One region of the Bacillus daqingensis genome, then DNA from elsewhere that is predicted to be linked to it. Evidence: a T-box and tRNA genes for the amino acid it is inferred to sense, from the RefSeq annotation. Region 1 holds a T-box; the other holds one or more tRNA genes.
What was found. The T-box of region 1 lies ahead of pheS (phenylalanine--tRNA ligase subunit alpha). A T-box ahead of a tRNA ligase gene usually reads a tRNA of that ligase, here a tRNA-Phe.
Positions count from the first base shown of each region.

Region 2: it has a tRNA-Phe gene. The T-box ahead of pheS (phenylalanine--tRNA ligase subunit alpha) is inferred to sense a tRNA for this amino acid. The anticodon was not compared.

Region 1 is NZ_JBHSGK010000013.1:337,904-347,710, forward strand. Features, by position in the region: gene ACFO4L_RS12935 (endonuclease MutS2) at 1-1,625, opposite strand, end outside; gene polX (DNA polymerase/3'-5' exonuclease PolX) at 1,638-3,344, opposite strand; gene ACFO4L_RS12945 (CvpA family protein) at 3,421-3,966, opposite strand; gene zapA (cell division protein ZapA) at 3,963-4,223, opposite strand; gene rnhC (ribonuclease HIII) at 4,366-5,298, shown strand; gene pheT (phenylalanine--tRNA ligase subunit beta) at 5,405-7,819, opposite strand; gene pheS (phenylalanine--tRNA ligase subunit alpha) at 7,841-8,875, opposite strand; T-box leader at 8,962-9,198, opposite strand; gene ACFO4L_RS12970 (TrmH family RNA methyltransferase) at 9,253-9,807, opposite strand, start outside.
Region 2 is NZ_JBHSGK010000005.1:28,855-38,661, forward strand. Features, by position in the region: gene ACFO4L_RS06505 (DHH family phosphoesterase) at 1-1,566, shown strand, start outside; gene rplI (50S ribosomal protein L9) at 1,563-2,006, shown strand; gene dnaB (replicative DNA helicase) at 2,034-3,398, shown strand; gene ACFO4L_RS06520 (hypothetical protein) at 3,615-4,082, shown strand; gene ACFO4L_RS06525 (adenylosuccinate synthase) at 4,293-5,579, shown strand; gene ACFO4L_RS06530 (Nramp family divalent metal transporter) at 5,809-7,101, shown strand; tRNA gene ACFO4L_RS06535 (tRNA-Glu) at 7,303-7,377, shown strand; tRNA gene ACFO4L_RS06540 (tRNA-Met) at 7,813-7,889, shown strand; tRNA gene ACFO4L_RS06545 (tRNA-Asp) at 7,920-7,995, shown strand; tRNA gene ACFO4L_RS06550 (tRNA-Phe) at 8,014-8,089, shown strand; tRNA gene ACFO4L_RS06555 (tRNA-Thr) at 8,098-8,173, shown strand; gene yycF (response regulator YycF) at 8,359-9,066, shown strand; gene walK (cell wall metabolism sensor histidine kinase WalK) at 9,076-9,807, shown strand, end outside.

The DNA of each region.
Region 1 (9,807 bases):
ACTGCCGCCGCTTCCATCTCCAACTCCGCTTTTTTACGGCTTTCCTCAAGCGATGTGATCATATTTTCCACTTTATTCGTTTCCGTGGAAATCTGGGCTTTCGCAGCATCAATAACCTCACGGCCCAAGCCGAGACGTTCCGAAATCGCAAATGCATTGCTTCGTCCTGGAACACCAATCAGCAGTCGGTATGTGGGGCGAAGGGTTTCTACGTTAAACTCCACGCTCGCGTTCATGACACCTTCCCGGTTATACGCATAGCCTTTCAGCTCACTGTAGTGCGTCGTTGCGATTGTTCTGGCACCGGTACTGTAAACAAAATCGAGAATGGAGATCGCAAGCGCCGCACCCTCAGTCGGATCGGTGCCTGCCCCGAGCTCGTCAAACAGGACAAGGGAATCGTGTCCGACGTTTTCTAAAATCGAGACGATATTCGTCATATGCGAGGAAAACGTACTAAGCGACTGCTCGATAGACTGCTCGTCGCCAATATCAGCAAACACGCTGCCAAAGACCGCAGCCTCAGATCCATCCGAACACGGTATTTGCAGGCCGGACTGCGCCATCAGCGTCAGGAGGCCTACCGTCTTCAGAGTGACTGTTTTTCCGCCTGTGTTCGGCCCCGTAATCACTAATGAGGTAAAGTCTGCACCGAGTTCCACATCAATCGGCACAATCTCCTCGTCTGCAATCAGCGGGTGACGTGCCTCTTTTAAGTGAAGCCTGCCGCTGTCATTCAGCTTTGGTTCGCTGGCCCGGATCGCCCGTGCATAAAAAGCTTTTGCGAACATAAAATCAATTTCTGTCATGATATCTGTGATGGCGCTCAGTTCATACGTATACCCGCTGACAGAAGCAGAAAGGGCCTGTAAAATGCGTTCAATCTCATACGCTTCTTTCGTCTTGGCCTCGCGCAGCTGATTGTTCGTCTGCACGACGCTCTCCGGTTCAATGAAGAGGGTCTGGCCGGACGCGGATTGATCGTGCACAATCCCTCCAAAATGGGACCGGTACTCTGCCTTCGCAGGAATCACGTACCGGTCATTCCGAATAGTCACAATGGCATCAGACAGCATTTTTCTGCCGGAAGCAGAGCGGGTGATTCCTTCCAGGCGGGACCGGACTGCCGATTCGTGAGAGCGGATCTGCTGGCGGATCGTGCGCAGCTCCGGACTTGCCGAATCGAGCACCCGGCCGTCATCATCGAGTGCCTGATTTATTTCGCGCTGCAGATCGGTCAGCGGTACAATATCTTCGGTAAGCTCCGGCAGCACGGTGAGCTCGATTTCATCCTCTGCCATTTGCTGAACAAACGACTTAAACGTTCTCGACGCGTATATCATCGATGCGATATCGTTCAGCTCAGAGGCATTCAGACTTCCACCGATTTCTGCACGCTTGATGGAAGCGCGGATGTCACGAATACCGCCAAGCGGTGCGTTTCCTTTTAAACGCAGCACCTTTCCTGCTTCTGCCGTTCGCTGCTGTCCCTTTTGAACCTCATCCAGACTGTAAGAAGGCTTCAGACTGCGGACACGCTGTTTGCCGAGCGACGATCCAGCGTGCGGAAGCAGCTGTTCTTTCATTTTGTCGTACTCCAACACTCGTAGAACGCGTTCCTGCATGGTTTTCTCTCCTTATGACTTTGTGCGGAACGTTTGAAGAAACGCCTTCAAGTCGTCTGCACTCCACGTATTAATGATCCTGTCTCGCGGTATGCCTGCCCGCCGCGCCGTTTTGACGCCGGACTCCATATCCTCCAGCATATCAAAGTGATGAGCATCTGTGTTGATCGCAATCCGCACGTCGGAATCCAGCAGCATGCGCAGATGCTCCGCAGACAAATCGAGCCTGCTCGGATTCGCATTTACCTCCAGCACGGTGCCGGTCTCTGCAGCAAGCTCAATCAATCGCTTCATGTCCACTTTGTACCCGTCTCTTTTGCCAATTAGTCTTCCTGTCGGGTGTGCGATCATCGTCACGTATGGATTACGGCAAGCGGCCTCCAGACGTTTCATGATTTCTTCCTCTGACTGCTGGAAAGACGAATGAATGGAGGCGATAACCATGTCTACGCCGCTAATGATATCATCTTCAAAATCAAGTGATCCGTCGGGCAGTATGTCCATTTCCGTCCCTGTAAAAATAAGAATATCTGCATTCGTGGAGCGTATTTCTTCATGCTGCCGGGCGAGTCTCTCTTCATTTAATCCGTTTGCTACACGCAGAAACTTCGAATGATCTGTGATGGCCGTGTACGAGTAGCCTTTTGCGATACACGCTTCGGCCATTTCCTGAATCGACTGCGCTCCGTCACTCCACGTTGTATGCATATGGAGGTCACCCTTCACGTCTTCCAGAGCAACAAGGTCATCAAACGACTGTTCCAGTTCGTCTCTGCCTTCACGCTGTTCAGGCGGCACGTAAGGAAGATTGAAATGGGCAAAGAAGGCCTGCTCCGTATCAAACTGCTTGACGTTTCCGTCAGCATCCTCCACACCGTATTCGCTGATCTTTTCACCGCGCTCCTTTGCCAGCTGACGCATCTGGACGTTATGATCCTTCGACCCGGTAAAATGATGCAACGTCGTAGCAAAGGCACCGTCCTCTACAAGCCTGAAATCAACCGGTACGATCGTATCATCGTAGGAGAGTTCGACCGATATTTTCGTATCGCCGCTGCCGATCACGGCATGAATGTTTCCCAGTCCGAGCAGCAGCTCCTTAACGTCCTCCGGCTCTTCCGTACTGATAATGAAATCGAGGTCCTTTACCGTTTCCCGGCCTCTTCGAAAGCTGCCTGCAAGCTCATATCTGGTTACAGCATCAGCTGCCTGAAGCCGGGTATGCAAATCATGCACGGCGCCCATCACTCCTGCAACCGGCAGCCTTTCCGGCCGTTTCCCCATATCCTCAACGGCGGCGAGGATTTTGTCCTGTGATTTCTTTCCGAAGCCGCTCAGCTCTTCCACCCTGCCTGCTTCACAGGCTTCCTTCAGTTCTGCTGCATTGGTTACCCCGAGCTCCCGGTAGAGGCGCCCGATCTTTTTACCGCCGAGGCCCTGCAGCTTCAACAACGGGATCAGACCTTCAGGGATGCTTTCCCGAAGCTCCTCCAGCAGCTCGGTCGTTCCTGTTTCGCGCAAATCGGTAATGATGCCTGCGGTCCCTTTGCCGATACCGGATAACGCCGCCGGGTCGTCAAGCTCCTCCATGCTGCGCTCATCGCGTTCCAATGCACCGGCAGCTTTACGATAAGCCGACACGCGAAACGCGTTCGCTCCTTCTACTTCTAAATAGACAGCAATCGTTTCAAGCGTTTTGATGATCTCTTTTTTATTCATAGTCGTATCCTCCCGGCATAAAAAAGTCCTGTTTCAGCTACGCTAGCGCAGAAAAACAGGCTCTTTAATCAGCGTATCAGTCCCAGCTTCCCTGGAGCCAAAGCTCACGAAGTTCATTGGAAACGATCGGTGTGTAGTAGAAAATCCATTGAGCAATAGATGATGACTGCAGAATTTCCTGCAGAAAATCGACCTGAATCAAAGCAGCCAGGTGGAGCAGGATCGTAATAATAATCAGACCCTCTACCAGTCCGAGCACCGCTCCGAGCCAGTTATTGAAAAAGTGCAGAATCGGCAGGTTCGCAATAAAATCGAACAGCGAACCAATGATCTGCGCAATGATTTTAACGACAATAAAAATAATGACAAATGCAATTCCGTTATAGTAAACCCGTTCTGTACCGAAAGCTTCATTTAACAATTCAAGTGAACTCTCAGACGGCAGCTGGGGAAATGGTATCCACAGTTGAATCATTTGTGCAAACGGCTCATAGTACAGCCACGCGACAATAAACGCCGCTGCCAGTCCTGCAATATGTACGATCTGCAGCATGAAACCCCGCCGGTAGCCGACAGAAAAACTTACGGCAAGCATTAGCAGTAAAAATAAACTCAAAATCATGTTGTCCCATCCTCGTCTTTCGTCTCATTCTCCTGCTGGCGCTTCAGCGATACGTATTCGTTGCTGATGTTCAATGCTGCCAGTACAGCCAGCTGTGTCGATGTCAGATAAGGATTGGACTCACGGAGCTGCTTCATTTTAGTATCAACCAGTTCGGAAGCTTCCCTTACGTGGTCTGATGATTCCTTTCCGATCACGGTATACGTTTGATTCGCTATTTTCACAATCGTACGGATTTTTTCCTCATCCTGTTCCACAATAGTCCCCCCTGACATGACAGCATAGACTACCTGTTATCATAACATGACAGAGGGACAGATGAAAAATAAATTCATGTGAATCAAGCACGGACCTTTCTGGTACAATCGAAAAGGTATCGCAATCAAGGAGGTTACATATATGGGACAGCAGGTCATCCAAGCAGACCGGCAGCTTTTGAACAGTATGGAAAAGCATTATGCCGGCTCGATTCAGTCACCGCCGCAGGGCGCTGTCTTTCAGGCGAAGACATCCGGCTGTACCGTTACAGCCTATAAGTCCGGCAAGGTACTATTTCAAGGCAAGCAGGCTGACGCCGAAGCGTCAAAGTGGGGCCGTTCTTCTGGAGGAGCGGTCCGCAAACGTCCGGCGCCTGCTTCGCACCGGTGGGCTCCGCCTGCTGATATTCGCTCGTTGTCTGTCATTGGAAGCGATGAAACCGGTACTGGAGATTACTTTGGTCCGATGACGGTCGTGGCCGTTCATTTAACGAGCGATCAGCTTCAACAGACCGAAGCGCTCGGCCTGCGTGATTCCAAAACGATTACCGACCCGGAAATCCGCCAGACCGCGCCAAAGCTATTGAAGCAATGCACATACAGTCTGACCATTTTACGCAACGAAAAATACAATGAGCTTCAGCAGCAGGGCATGAATCAAGGCCGGATGAAGGCTCTCCTTCACCACGAGGCGATCAAAGGCGTGATCCGGAAGCTCCAAGAAAGCAAAACACCCTACGACGGCGTGTTTATCGATCAGTTCGTCAAACCGGAAGGCTATTTTAACTATTTAAAGCAGAGCGGCAAGCAGTGGCCGGATTCGATTCCGATCTATTTTGCCACAAAAGCAGAAGATATGCACCCGGCTGTCGCAGCTGGCTCGATCCTCGCACGATATGCGTTCCTTCAGGAAATGGACAAGCTGGCGAAAAAGCTTGGCGTTCCGATTCCAAAAGGAGCAGGCCCGAAAGTCGACCAGGCCGCCCGCGACGTCCTGCGCCTGCACGGCGAAGATACGCTCCGCCAGTCCGTAAAATGGCACTTCTCCAATACGGACCGCGTCGTTCAGACGTAACGGACCGGATGAGCCTGGCGCATAAACCACCGGTAGTATTAACGAAGAGGGCTCTCCGCGTTGGAGAGCCCTCTTCGGCAGTTTATCATGATCAGCTGGTCGCGCGTTACTGCTGGCGCAGCTGAGCTCCAGCCTTCTGTTCCAGTGCGTCCAGCACGTTTTGGTGGACGGACGCTACATCTTCCTCGGTAAGCGTCTTGTCGCGGTCCAAGTAACGGAGCGAGAAGGCAGCTGATTTCTTTCCGGGAGCAATGTGCTCGCCTTCATACAAATCAAACAGATGCACCCGGTCCAGCAGCGGCTGGCCGTTTTCCTTAATAATCCGCTCCAGTTCCGCTGCACTGACAGTTTGATCAACGACCAGTGCAATGTCTCGGTCGACAGACGGATAGCGCGGAATCGGGCGATAACGAACCGTTTTTTCCTCTGCCTTCAGCACGGCGTCGATGTCGAGCTCTACGATGTACGTTTCCGGGAGCGAGAACGCTTTTGCTGTATCCGGATGAAGCTGACCGATGACGCCTGCCGGACGATCATGGATCAGCACAGAAGCCGTACGCCCTGGATGCAATCCGCTTCGTTCCGCTTTTTCAAAGGAAACTTCCGCCTTCAGCTCCGCGAGCAGTCCTTCTACAACGCCTTTCACAACGAAAAAGTCGACCGGCTTCTTTTCTCCCTGCCACTCATGCGATTCCCACAAGCCTGTAAATGCACCGGCGAGATACGTTTTTTCTTCAGGCTGCTTCGTTACGTCTGTTTCAGCCGTGTGAAACACAGAACCAAGCTCAAACAGCGATACGTTGTACAAATTCCGGTTGCGGTTGTGACTGAGCGCTTCCAGCAGATGCGGAATCAGCGTCGTGCGCAAGCTGCTTCGGTCCTCGCTCATCGGCAAAGCGACTGATACACGAGGCTCCTCTTTGCTGCGGAAGTGTGCTTCCTTTTCTGCTGTCGTCAACGAATAGCTTACTGCTTCGTGCATGCCCGCACTTTCCAAAAAGCGGCGGATGCGGCGCTTTCGCTTTTGTGCGACGGTAAGACCGCCTTTTGTCGACGGCGTATTCGGCAGTGTAACCGGGATGTTGTCATAGCCGTAAAGACGAGCCACTTCCTCCACGATATCCGGTTCGATGGAGATGTCCTGCCGCCGTGTCGGGACCGTCACGTGAAGGGTTCCTTTCTTTTCCTTCACAGGAAAGCGGAGCCGTTCCAGCACCGACGTCATCTCATCTGCTGATATGTCTGTGCCCAGTGAAGCATTGATCCGGTCTGCCTGAACATCGAGCTCCAGCTCATCGCGGTTCAGCGTATCGTGCTCCACCGGATCGGCTAACACGACACCGCCGGCCAGCTGCTGAATGAGAGAAGCGGCACGTTCGCCAGCGGCTGCTACGCGGTTCGGATCTACTCCTTTTTCAAAGCGGATGCTCGAGTCACTGCGTATGCCGAGATCCTTTTGGGCTTTCCGGACGGTTTCCGGCTTAAAGTAAGCCGATTCCAGAAGCAGGTTTTCCGAGGTTGCTTCCACCTCAGAGTCAGCTCCTCCCATGACCCCAGCAAGTGCCGTTGGGCGAATACCGTTCGTGATGACGAGATGCTCGGCGCTCAGAGTCCGCTCCTCGCCGTCAAGCGTTGTCATCGTTTCATCCTGCTCAGCGCGGCGCACGACTACTTCATCCGAACCGAAGCGGTCAAAGTCGAACGCATGCAGCGGCTGCCCGTATTCAAGCAGCACGTAGTTCGTAATATCGACTACGTTATTCAGCGGGCGCACGCCGCTTGTCATCAGCGCGGTCTGCAGCCAGAGCGGGGATTCACTTACTTGGACACCGCGGATCATCGTAGCTCCGTAGTACGGGTTCCATTCATCTGCTTCCACTCTGACGTTGACGAATTCCTCGGTCCGGTCCTTTGCAGGCACAATGCGAGGCTCAGGCATGTAGACGTCGCGGTTGAGTACGGCAGCCGCTTCGTAAGCAGCTCCCAGATAGCTCAGGCAGTCCGACCGGTTCGGCGTAAGATCCAGCTCCAGCACTGTGTCATCTAGACCAAGCGGCTCCTTCGCATCTGTTCCTGGCACCACTTCTTCAGGGAAAACGAAAATGCCTTCGCTGTATTTCTTCGGCACTACTTTTCCTTCGAAGCCAAGCTCCTGCAGAGAACAGATCATTCCTTCTGAAACCTGCCCTCGCAGCTTAGCCCGCTTGATTTTCATCCCGCCAGGCAAACGGCCTCCGACACGGGCAACGGCCACAGACTGGCCTTCCGCCACGTTTGGAGCTCCGCATACGATCTGAACGGCTTCTTCCCCGATATCAACCTGGCAGACCTTCAGCTTATCCGCATCCGGATGCTGCTCACAGGAAACGACTTTACCGACGACAAGGTTCGTAATGTCTGCTCCAAGCTCCTGAACGGCATCAACCTCGACACCGTGAAGCGTCAGTTCCTCAGCCAGTTTTTCCGGCGTAATGCCGGATAAATCCACATAATCACTCAGCCATTTATATGATAAAAGCACGCTGCTTCCTCCTTCACTTTTCTATTCTCTGATAAACTGTTCCAAGAAACGGGTATCGTTCGTGTAAAAATGACGGATGTCGTCGATCCCGTATTTCAGCATTGCAAAACGCTCGACACCCATGCCGAATGCGAACCCGGAATAAACCTCCGGATCAAATCCGCCCATTTTCAGCACGTTCGGGTGCACCATACCGGAACCCAGAACCTCAATCCAGCCGGTTCCCTTGCACGTTCTGCAGCCTTTTCCGCCGCACATAGCGCAGGAAACGTCCAGCTCAGCAGACGGCTCTGTGAATGGAAAAAAGCTCGGACGAAGCCGCATGTCCCGGTCTTCTCCGAAATAACTTTTTACAAAGGCTTCAAACATGCCCTTCAGGTCACTCATACGGATGCCTTTATCGACAACAAGACCTTCAATCTGCATGAACTGATGGGAATGGGTCGCATCATCTTCGTCACGGCGATACACTTTACCAGGGCAGATGATCTTAACCGGCCCCTTGCCCTCATGCTTCTCCATCGTCCGTGTCTGCACGGGGGATGTCTGCGTTCTCAGCAGCAGATCCGGTGTGACAAAGAACGTATCCTGCATATCTCGTGCCGGATGGTGCTTCGGCAGGTTCAGTGATTCAAAGTTGTAATAGTCGGTTTCCACTTCCGGTCCCTCTGCCACCTGAAAGCCCATGCCGGTAAAGATATCTTCAATCGTCTCCACCACTGACGTAAGCGGGTGACGTGCACCGCGCGCTACCGGTCTGCCGGGAAGCGTCACATCGATGCTTTCTTCTGCCAGCTGCTTTTGCACAGCAGCCGCCTGAAGCGTCTGCTCCTTCTCTTCAATAAGCTTTTGCACCGATTGACGCACTTCGTTGGCTTTTGCGCCGACGACCGGGCGCTCTTCGTTAGAAAGCTTTCCCATTCCTTTCATCACTTCTGTGATCGGGCCCTTTTTCCCCAGGTAAGAGATCCGTACCTGCTGCAGGGAATCAAGGTCCTGCGCTTCTGCTACTTTTACTACTGCTTCATCGTGCAGTTCCTGCAGACGTTCCAGCATACTGTCATTACCTCCTTTAAATATAAACCGCGTCATCCATTCTTGCATCGGGGTCCTGCCACGAAAAAAAGCCTTCCCGCCCCGGACCGAGGGACGAAAAGACTTCGCGGTACCACCCTAGTTAACAGAAGCAGCTGCTTCTGTTCTCTCAAACAGGAAGATAACGGTCTTCCTTCCGGGCTGCCTTTTCAGCTGATCAGCTTACTCCGGCACCAGCTCGGGAGTGAATTCAGCGGTTCTTTTCGAACAGTGCTTCCAGTCTTCGGCACTGTCTCCCTGGCAAAAAGATGAATCCGCTTACTGCTCTCCTTCATCGCGTTCAATGATTCGATCTGTAGTTCATTATATAAGGATCGGAGACGCTTTTCAATTGCTTTTTAATCTCCGCGCAAATGATAGATCAAAATGCCGGCTGCAGCTCCAACGTTCAGGGATTCTGCCTCCCCGTATATTGGAATGTACAAATTCTGATCCGTCTTCTCGAGCAGGGACGGCTCGACGCCTGCCCCTTCATTGCCCATCAGCAGCGCAAAGGATTCCTGCGGCTCTATCGCAGTGAATGTGCTGCCGTTCAAGCTTGTTCCAAAAACGGGAATGCCGTTCTCCCTGCAGCGATCCACCGCATCGTGCAGATCCATCTGCTGCACGTAAATATGAAAAATAGCACCCTGGGTGGAACGAACAACTTTTCCGTTAAATGGATCCGCGCAGCCCTCACCAAAAATGACGCCCTCCAGTCCTGCTGCTTCTGCAGTCCGGAGCATACTGCCCAGATTTCCGGGGTCCTGAATCCGGTCCAGCAGCAGATAGCGTCCGGACTCAAACACGATGTTTTCGAGCGCGGGCTTTTCGCAGACTGCAATCATTCCTTGAGGCGTCTCTGTTTCCGCCAGCTCCGTCATCACCCGCTCCGTCACGTAAACCAGCTCAAT
Region 2 (9,807 bases), on a different contig from region 1:
ATTAAAGTGGGCAGCGAAAACTACCGGATCAGCCATGAACCGGATGAGCGCCTGCTTTACTTTACGAATGCGACCGAAGAGCAGGAAGTGAAAGAAAAATTTCAGCGCGAGAAGACGGTTTTCGCGTTTATTTACCTCGACAACTACGATGAAGTCACCCAGGGGATGGATGACCAGCTGCGAAGCCGGCTTCTTTCCCATGTAACCGAAGCGCTGACACAGTGGTCGCGCGAGCACGACATTTTAATACGCCGTACGTCATCGGACCGGTTTATTGCCGTCTTTAATGAAGGCACGCTTGCCGATTTGGAAGCCGACCGGTTTACGCTGCTCGATGAAATACGGGAAAATACGCAGGAAGAAAAAGTAGCGCTCACGCTGAGCATCGGGATCGGCAGCGGGGATCCATCGCTGCGCGAGCTTGGCGCACTTGCCCAGTCGAGCCTCGATCTGGCACTCGGCCGTGGCGGCGACCAGGTTGCGATCAAAGAACGGAACGGGAAAGTCCGCTTTTACGGCGGAAAAAGCAACGCGACCGAAAAACGGACACGAGTCCGGGCCCGCGTTATTTCTCATGCCGTCCGTGACTTCATCCGCGAAAGCGACAAGGTCTTTATTATGGGGCATAAAAATCCGGATATGGATTCAATCGGGGCGGCGATCGGCATGCTGAAAATTGCCGAAGCCAATGATAAGGACGGCTATATCGTACTTGACCCGGATGATATCAATCAGAGCGTCAAAAAGCTGTTGAAGGAAGTCGAAGAAGACCGCTCCCTCTGGGCCAGATTCATTTCACCGGATGAGGCGCGGGAAGAAGTTACAAACGGAACGCTGCTCATCGTCGTGGATACGCACAAGCCAAAGCTCGTTCAGGAAGCACGGCTGCTTGATAAAGTGGAGCGCACCATCGTTGTGGACCATCACCGCCGCGGGGAGGATTTCATCGACGACGCAGTGCTCGTGTATATGGAGCCGTATGCTTCTTCAACGGCAGAGCTCGTGACCGAGCTGCTGGAATACCAGCCTCGTCAGCCGCAGGTCAATACGCTTGAGGCGACAGCGCTTCTTGCCGGAATCATCGTCGATACGAAAAGCTTTGCGATCCGCACCGGCTCGCGTACGTTTGACGCGGCGGCTTATCTCCGCAGCCGCGGAGCAGACACGACGCTCGTCCAAAAGCTGCTGAAGGAAGATCTCGATCACTACGTGAAGCGGTCCAAGCTGATTGAGCAGGCGCACATTTATTCAGGCGGCGTGGCGATTGCGCTCGGCTATTCGGACGAAACGTACGGACAGGTGCTCATCGCTCAGGCAGCGGATACGCTGCTGACGATGAACAACGTCATCGCTTCCTTCGTTATTTCTAAAATGGACGATGGTCGGATCAGCATCAGCGCACGATCGCTCGGCGAGGTGAACGTCCAGGTGATTATGGAAAAAATGAACGGCGGCGGACACTTGACGAACGCAGCCACGCAGCTGGAAAATATGACAGAGGAAGAAGCAGAAACGCTTCTTAAAGAAAAAATAGATGAGTATTTTAAAGGAGGACAATCAGCATGAAAGTCATCTTCCTGAAAGACGTAAAAGGAAAAGGGAAAAAAGGCGACATTAAGGACGTACCAGACGGGTATGCCCGCAATTATCTGCTGAAGAACAACCTCGCGCTCGAAGCGAATCAGGGCAACATGAAGTCGCTTGAGAAGAAAAAAGAGAGCGAAGAGCGTCAGGCAGAGCAGGAATTGGAAAATGCGAAAAAGCTGAAGGACGAGCTGGAGGAAAAAACAGTCGAGCTTTCCGCTAAAGCCGGTGAAGGCGGCCGTCTCTTCGGTGCTGTGACGAACAAACAAATTGCCGATCAGCTCAAAAAAGACGGCTATAAGATCGACAAGCGCAAAATCGACATGAACGAGCCGATCCGCGCGCTTGGCTATACGAACGTCAATTTGAAGCTTCATCCGAAAGTAACGGCGGTCATTAAAGTACACGTTGCAGAAGCCTAGGGCGAAGCCTGGAAACGGGGGATTATGATGAACGAACTGTTCACGGACCGGACACCGCCGCAGAATATAGAAGCTGAACAGGCTGTGCTTGGTGCGATTTTTCTTGATCCCCAGGCGCTGGTCACCGCCTCCGAGCGGCTCATGCCGGAGGACTTCTACCGCGTGCAGCACAGCCGCATTTACGAAGTAATGCTCGAGCTCTCTGATAAAGGGGAGCCGGTGGATCTTGTGACGCTCATCGATGACCTCAACCAGCGCGGCTGGCTTGAGGAGGTCGGGGGCGTGTCGTACCTTGGCGAGCTCGCCAATACCGTACCGACGGCGGCGAACGTGCACTATTACACGCAGATTGTAGAGGAAAAGTCACTGCTGCGCCGGCTGATCCGGGTAGCGACCAATATCGCTTCTGAAAGCTATTCAGCAGAAGATGAAGTCGATGCGATCTTAAACGAGGCTGAAAAATCGATCCTCGACGTCTCCAGACGCCAGTCGTCCGGTGAATTCGTCGACATTAAAGACGTATTGATCGAAGCGTTTGATAAGATTGAGCTTCTTCAGCACACAGCCGGGGAAGTGACCGGTGTGCCGACGGGGTTTGTGGAACTGGACCGTATCACAGCCGGATTCCAGAAAAACGACCTCGTCATCGTCGCCGCACGTCCATCGGTTGGTAAAACCGCGTTCGCGCTGAATATATCGCAGAACGTGGCGACAAAAACGGATGAGAACGTCGCGATTTTCAGTCTCGAGATGGGCGCCGATCAGCTCGTCATGCGTATGCTCTGCGCAGAAGGCAATATCGACGCCCAGCGTCTGCGTACCGGACGCCTTGAGGATGAGGACTGGCAGCGTCTGACGATGGCGATGGGCTCGCTCTCGAAAGCAGGCATCTACATCGATGATACTCCGGGAATTAAAGTGAAAGAGATCCGCTCCAAATGCCGAAAGCTTAAGCAGGAATCCGGGCTCGGCATGATCATGATTGACTATCTGCAGCTGATTCAGGGCGACGCCCGCTCCAGCGAAGGCCGCCAGCAGGAAGTATCTGAGATTTCCCGGGAGTTGAAGGGTCTGGCTCGTGAGCTGGAAGTGCCCGTCATCGCCCTTTCCCAGCTGTCCCGAGGCGTGGAATCCCGTCAGGATAAACGGCCGATGATGTCTGATATCCGGGAATCCGGAAGCATCGAGCAGGATGCCGACATTGTCGCCTTCCTGTACCGCGATGACTACTACGATCAGGAGTCTGAAAAAAAGGACATCATCGAGATCATTATCGCTAAACAGCGTAACGGCCCGGTCGGCACCGTCGAGCTCGCGTTCGTGAAGGAATTCAATAAATTCGTCAACCTCGAACGCCGCCACGACGAAAGCGACATGCCGCCGGGCGCATGACCGGTTTCATGTATCGACAGCAAGCAAGGAGCCTCCGTGTAAAACGGCGGCTTTTTTTGTTTTCGGAACCGCATCCGGTTTCCGCCGGGGTTTAAATGCTGAACAGCACGATGTTACTGTATTGCAGCATCAAAGAAGACATTCTAAATGGAATTATATGTTAATATAGAAAGTGAGTTTTTCATAGATAGTTGATTCGGTAAGGAGATGACGAAAATGCTAGCAATAGCCGTTCTTTTCGTAGTCGGCATTCCACTATCTGTATTTCTGCATGAAACTGGGCACGGTCTTGGGGCAATCAGTGCTTCTCATTCCAAGGCACAAATCTATCTTGGTAATTGGAATGACAACCGCAAACGGTCGTTTCAATTAGGAAAACTTCAATTTTATTTAAGCTGGTCTTACGCGGGCTTTTGTAAATGGGAATATATAAATAAGCGTCAACATTTGACTGCATTGCTGGGAGGTCCTCTCTTATCTCTTTTAGCTGCTGGCTTCTTTTCCATACTTGCTCAACTGATTCCATCAGGAGAACTACATACTATTTTAAACGGGCTCCTTTATATGAATGCATCGATCTTTCTGCTGACAGCAATTCCAATTACTTATCCACGCTGGATCAGCTGTTATGGAGGCTGCGCGTCAGACGGTCTTCAACTGCTGCGCTTGATGGTGAAAGGGTAGGCTCGTTATTTGAAAAACTATTCACCACAATAGATGTTTACATGAAGCGACAGCTGCCGTTCACAAAAATCTCGATTGACGAACAATGATGTTTTATCTATCAGGAACGTTCGGTAATTGTATTGACGGAAGCGGAGCAAACTGATAAACTGACGATGGCTCTAATGGAAGAACGAATAAATGTTAACGAAAGTTGGAGGTGCTCCATCCATGCCATCGGTAGTAGTTGTAGGAACGCAGTGGGGAGACGAAGGAAAAGGAAAAATTACGGACTATCTTTCCGAACGCGCGGAAATGATCGCGCGCTATCAGGGAGGTAACAACGCCGGACATACGATTGTATTTGACGATACGAAGTATAAGCTTCATTTGATTCCATCAGGTATTTTTTACAAAGATAAGATCTGTGTGATCGGAAACGGAATGGTCATCGATCCAAAGGCGCTCGTGGAAGAGCTTGCCTACCTGCACGAGCGCGGAGTTTCGACTGACAACCTGCGCATCAGCAGCCGGGCACACGTCATTCTGCCGTATCACCTGAAGCTCGACATTGCAGAAGAAGAGAGCAAAGGCGACAACAAAATCGGTACGACCCGCAAAGGGATCGGCCCGGCTTACATGGATAAAGCAGCACGTACCGGGATCCGTATCGTGGATCTGCTCGACCGGGAAACGTTTGAGGAAAAGCTTGAGATAAATCTGCGTGAAAAGAACCGCGTACTCGAGCGCATTTATGAAACAGAAGGATGCAAAAAAGAAGATATTCTAAACGAATACTACGAGTACGGGCAGCAGATCGCGAAGTATGTGACAGATACGTCTGTTATTTTAAACGACGGTCTTGATGACGGGCGCCGCGTGCTGTTTGAAGGTGCTCAGGGCGTGATGCTCGATATCGATCAGGGAACGTATCCGTTCGTCACCTCGTCAAACCCGATTGCAGGCGGTGTGACAATCGGCTCCGGCGTTGGCCCATCGAAGATCGACCATGTTGTCGGGGTATCGAAAGCGTACACGACACGCGTCGGCGACGGCCCATTTCCGACAGAACTGAAGGACAGCGTCGGCGACAAGATTCGTGAAGTCGGCAATGAGTATGGGACAACGACCGGACGTCCGCGCCGTGTCGGCTGGTTTGACAGTGTCGTTGTGCGCCATGCTCGACGAGTGAGCGGCATCACTGATCTTTCCCTTAACTCCATCGACGTGCTGACAGGCATTGAAACGCTGAAGATCTGTACCGCATATAAGTACCGCGGTGAGATCATTGAGCATTTCCCGGCAAGCCTGAAGGTGCTCGCTGAGTGTGAGCCTGTATACGAAGAGATGCCAGGCTGGGAAGAAGATATCACCGGTGTCCGTTCTCTGCATGAACTGCCGAGAAACGCCATCTACTACGTAGAGCGCATTTCACAGCTTACAGGAATCCCGCTCTCTATTTTCTCCGTCGGCCCGGACCGCAAGCAGACGAACCTCGTCCGCGGCGTATTCGGCTGATCCGCCTAAATTCGAAAACGATGCAAGAAGCCTGTCAGGTGTCCTGACGGGCTTTTTTTCTTATCTCTGCAGAAGATACAAAACGGAAAGTGAAAAGCACGTAAATCAATCATAAAGTAGTAAATTGGAAGATTTTTCAGAAAATTTGTTTGTCAGCGAATCTGCCGAACTTCCTGCATCCTCTTATTGTCCATGGTTTACTATACGTAATCCTATTACAGAGAGGTGTATGATCATCGAAGCGCAAAAGCGAATGACAGATGTCCTTGTGGAGCAGCAGGCAGCCAACGAAGCACCATTGACAATGAAGGAACGACTGGCATCGCTCGGGCCGAGTGCCATTGTGGCAGCCTGTATTATCGGGCCAGGTACAGTAACAACCGTTTCGGTGGCCGGTGCCTCTTACGGCTTTCAAGTGATGTGGGTGCTCGTTCTCGCCTGTATCGCTGCCTACTACTTTCAGCGTCCAGTCGTAAAGTTTACGCTCCAGACCGGGATGTCCGCCATGGATGGCATCCGCGTCTACTTGGGAAAGAAAGTATCCATTCCTGTGTACGTTGCGCTTCTGCTCGGTGCGGTTGCGTTTCAGGCAGGTAACTTTATCGGAGCCGCCCTGGCACTGAACTTCTTCCTGCCGGCCGTATCGATTGTCGGCTGGGTGTCCATTCTGGCCTTTATGGCGCTGATTATTGCCTGGGTCGGCGTGTACCGGCTGATTGAAAACATTAACCGCGTCATCATCGGTACGATGGTCGGCGCATTTGTTCTCACCGTATTCGTTGCCGGACCGAGCATCACTGATGTGGCAACGACCGGCTTCTCCTTTAACGTGCCGGAAGCGAACTACTGGCTCATTCTCGCACTGATTGCAACGACACTGCCGCCGAATACTGCGCTTGGTCTGTCAGCGTTTATTAAGAGGAAATATGAAAATAATACGACTCTTTCCACTGAAAAAAAGATGCAGCTGTCGTATTTTGATTTGCGGACGAATCTGACAATCGCAGCTGTGATCGCCGTTTCCATTTTGATCTGCGCAGGCAGCACGATTTACCTGACCGGGGCGGAAATCACCGGCGCCGGCGATATGGCGTATCAGCTGACGCCGCTTCTCGGACAGTACGCAGGCGTTCTCTTCGCACTCGGTTTGTTTGCGGCCGGCTTTTCCTCGGGTCTCTTTAACATCACGGTGCAGCCGCACTTGTTTGGCCAGGCTACCGGAACGACAGAAAGCGTGAAAGCACTTCCGAACCGGATTATGATTACCATCGCTGCCGTGCTGCCGATCGTTGTCGTCTTCTTCTTTGGCGGTGCGCCAGTTGAAATGATCATGACTGCCCAGGCGTTAAACGGCCTGCTGCTGCCAATCGTCGTTGGAGCTATCTGGTGGCTCTGTACGAGACGAAAAGAGCTTGGAGATAAGGCAAACAGCCTCCGCGAAAATATCGCTTACGGAGCCGTCATGCTGCTTGTATGCGGTCTTGCCATTCGCGTCTACCTTGATCTGTTCGGCATCATTTAACCGAGCGTGAGCAGCTCATGCCTAGTTACCAGCACCCCCGCCCGACAGATGATGTATCTGACGGGCGGGGGTATTTGCCGGATTCTTAGCTGAAGGAGCAGATGCAAGATCTCCGTGGCAAAACTTTTTAGTGAAAACATATTGCGGCGGTATAAAAAAGATGGTATTATAAAATACGTCGCAAAGGCGGCATGCAAACGTGGCCCGTTGGTCAAGTGGTTAAGACACCGCCCTTTCACGGCGGTAACACGGGTTCGAATCCCGTACGGGTCACCATTTATTTTTTCGCAGAAGCTGTGGGATGCCCGCACTTTTTTTCATGCGACGCCGTTCACCAAATCGGATCTTTTCCAGAAGCCACTAGATAAGGAAAGATTCGCTACATTCCAAACCTTTTTCTGCAGAGAAGCAAGAAGGTTGAGGAAGCAAGGGAGAAGGCAAGGGAGCTTACTCTGGTAAGTGAACGCAGACGGAAGCCGAAGGTGACGAAAAGATTCGCCGCAGTCCCCAAACCTTTTTCTGCAGAGAAGCAAGAAGGTTGAGGAAGCAAGGGAGAAGGCAAGGGAGCTTACTCTGGTAAGTGAACGCAGACGGAGGCCGAAGGTGACGAAAAGATTCGCCGCTTATCTGCAGAAAAAAACCGTTGACTTCTGAATAGGAGCAGCGTATAATAAATTTTGTTGCGGTTCACAACAACCGCACTCTTAATGCCGCGGGGTGGAGCAGTCTGGTAGCTCGTTGGGCTCATAACCCAAAGGTCGATGGTTCAAATCCATCCCCCGCAACCAATTTACATATGATAGCTGGTCTGAAAGAATGGTCCCGTGGTGTAGCGGTTAACATGCCTGCCTGTCACGCAGGAGATCGCGGGTTCGATTCCCGTCGGGACCGCCATTTTTTTTTGCATAAATTGGCTCGGTAGCTCAGTCGGTAGAGCAACGGACTGAAAATCCGTGTGTCGGCGGTTCGATTCCGTCCCGAGCCACCACTTTTTATGCTGGCCTAGCTCAATTGGTAGAGCAACTGACTTGTAATCAGTAGGTTGGGGGTTCAAGTCCTCTGGCCAGCACCACCATCCACAATCCCTATCCGCGCAACGGCGCAGGATAGTTTTTTTGTATATGCTGGTATCGGCCGCGCTTTTCAGTGCGGTTTTTTAGTATTTCCCGGGAAATACCAGACGCCGGCGGGAAATATATTCTTGCAGGTATCTGTGATAGAATGAAGAAGGAATGCAGACAAACAGGAGGGTTCTGTATGGACAAGCAAAAGATTCTTGTTGTAGATGACGAAAAACCAATCGCTGATATATTACAATTTGGACTGGAGAAGGAAGGCTTTGATGTCGTCTGTGCGTATGACGGCAATCAGGCGGTCGAGCTCGTAAAAGAGCACGTGCCCGCACTGATTCTGCTCGATATTATGCTTCCATATAAAGACGGCATGGAAGTGTGCCGTGAAGTTCGCAAAACGTACGATATGCCGATCATCATGCTGACGGCAAAAGACTCGGAGATCGACAAAGTGCTCGGACTGGAGCTTGGCGCGGATGATTACGTTACGAAGCCGTTCAGCACGCGTGAACTTGTCGCGCGGGTAAAGGCAAACCTGCGCCGCAAGCAGAAGACCGAAGAAGTTGATACCGATACGAAAAACATCGAAATCGGTCCGCTGCTGATTCAGCCGGATGCTTATCTTGTGACGAAACGCGGAGAGCCGATTGAACTGACTCACCGTGAGTTTGAGCTGATTTACTACCTCGGCCGTCATTTAGGCCAAGTGATGACGCGGGAGCATTTGCTGCAGGCTGTCTGGGGCTATGACTACTTTGGGGATGTCCGCACCGTGGACGTAACCGTGCGCCGCCTGCGTGAAAAGGTAGAGGATAATCCGAGCAGTCCAACGTGGATCGTTACCCGGCGGGGAGTCGGCTATTATTTAAGGCAGGCAGATCAGGAGAGTTAATGCATGAACATGAAAAAAATTCGTTTTTATAAATCGATCCACGTCAAGATCGTGGTCATTTATATGCTTCTCATTCTCATCGCGATGCAGGTCATCGGCGTTTATTTCACGCAGCAGCTGGAAGGACAGCTGGAAAGCAACTTCCGCGATACGCTGAATGAACGGGCCGGACTGCTCGCCTATAACGTCGAGCAGGAGCTGACAGCGGAAGAAGAGGAAGAGGATCAATCACTGGAAGCACGGGTTTCCGCCCTGCTTCGAAGCGACGTATTTAACATGGAAACCGCGGATGTGGAAGTGATTGATCAGAACAGCATAGTGGTGGCTTCGACAAACCCTGCGCAAAGTGTTACGGGACAGCGGGCGCAGGAGCTCAGTGTCAAACAGGCGCTTCTCGGAATTGAGGATACCGAAGGAGAGATTATGCTCAATTCCCTGAACAATCACCGGACGCTCGTCATGGCGCTTCCGGTCACCTCCGACGCCGATGAAGTTGTCGGGGCAGTGTACATCCGTGCATCGATGGAGTCCATGTACGATCAAATCAACGATATCAGCCAGATTCTGTACGCCGGGACGTTTATCGCGCTCGGACTTACTGCTGCACTTGGTATCTTTTTATCCCGGACAATTACCCGCCCGATCGTTGATATGAAAGAGCAGGCGGTCGTCATGGGCCAGGGGGATTTCTCCCGCTACGTAAACGTATACGGGGATGATGAGATCGGTCAGCTTGCGGAA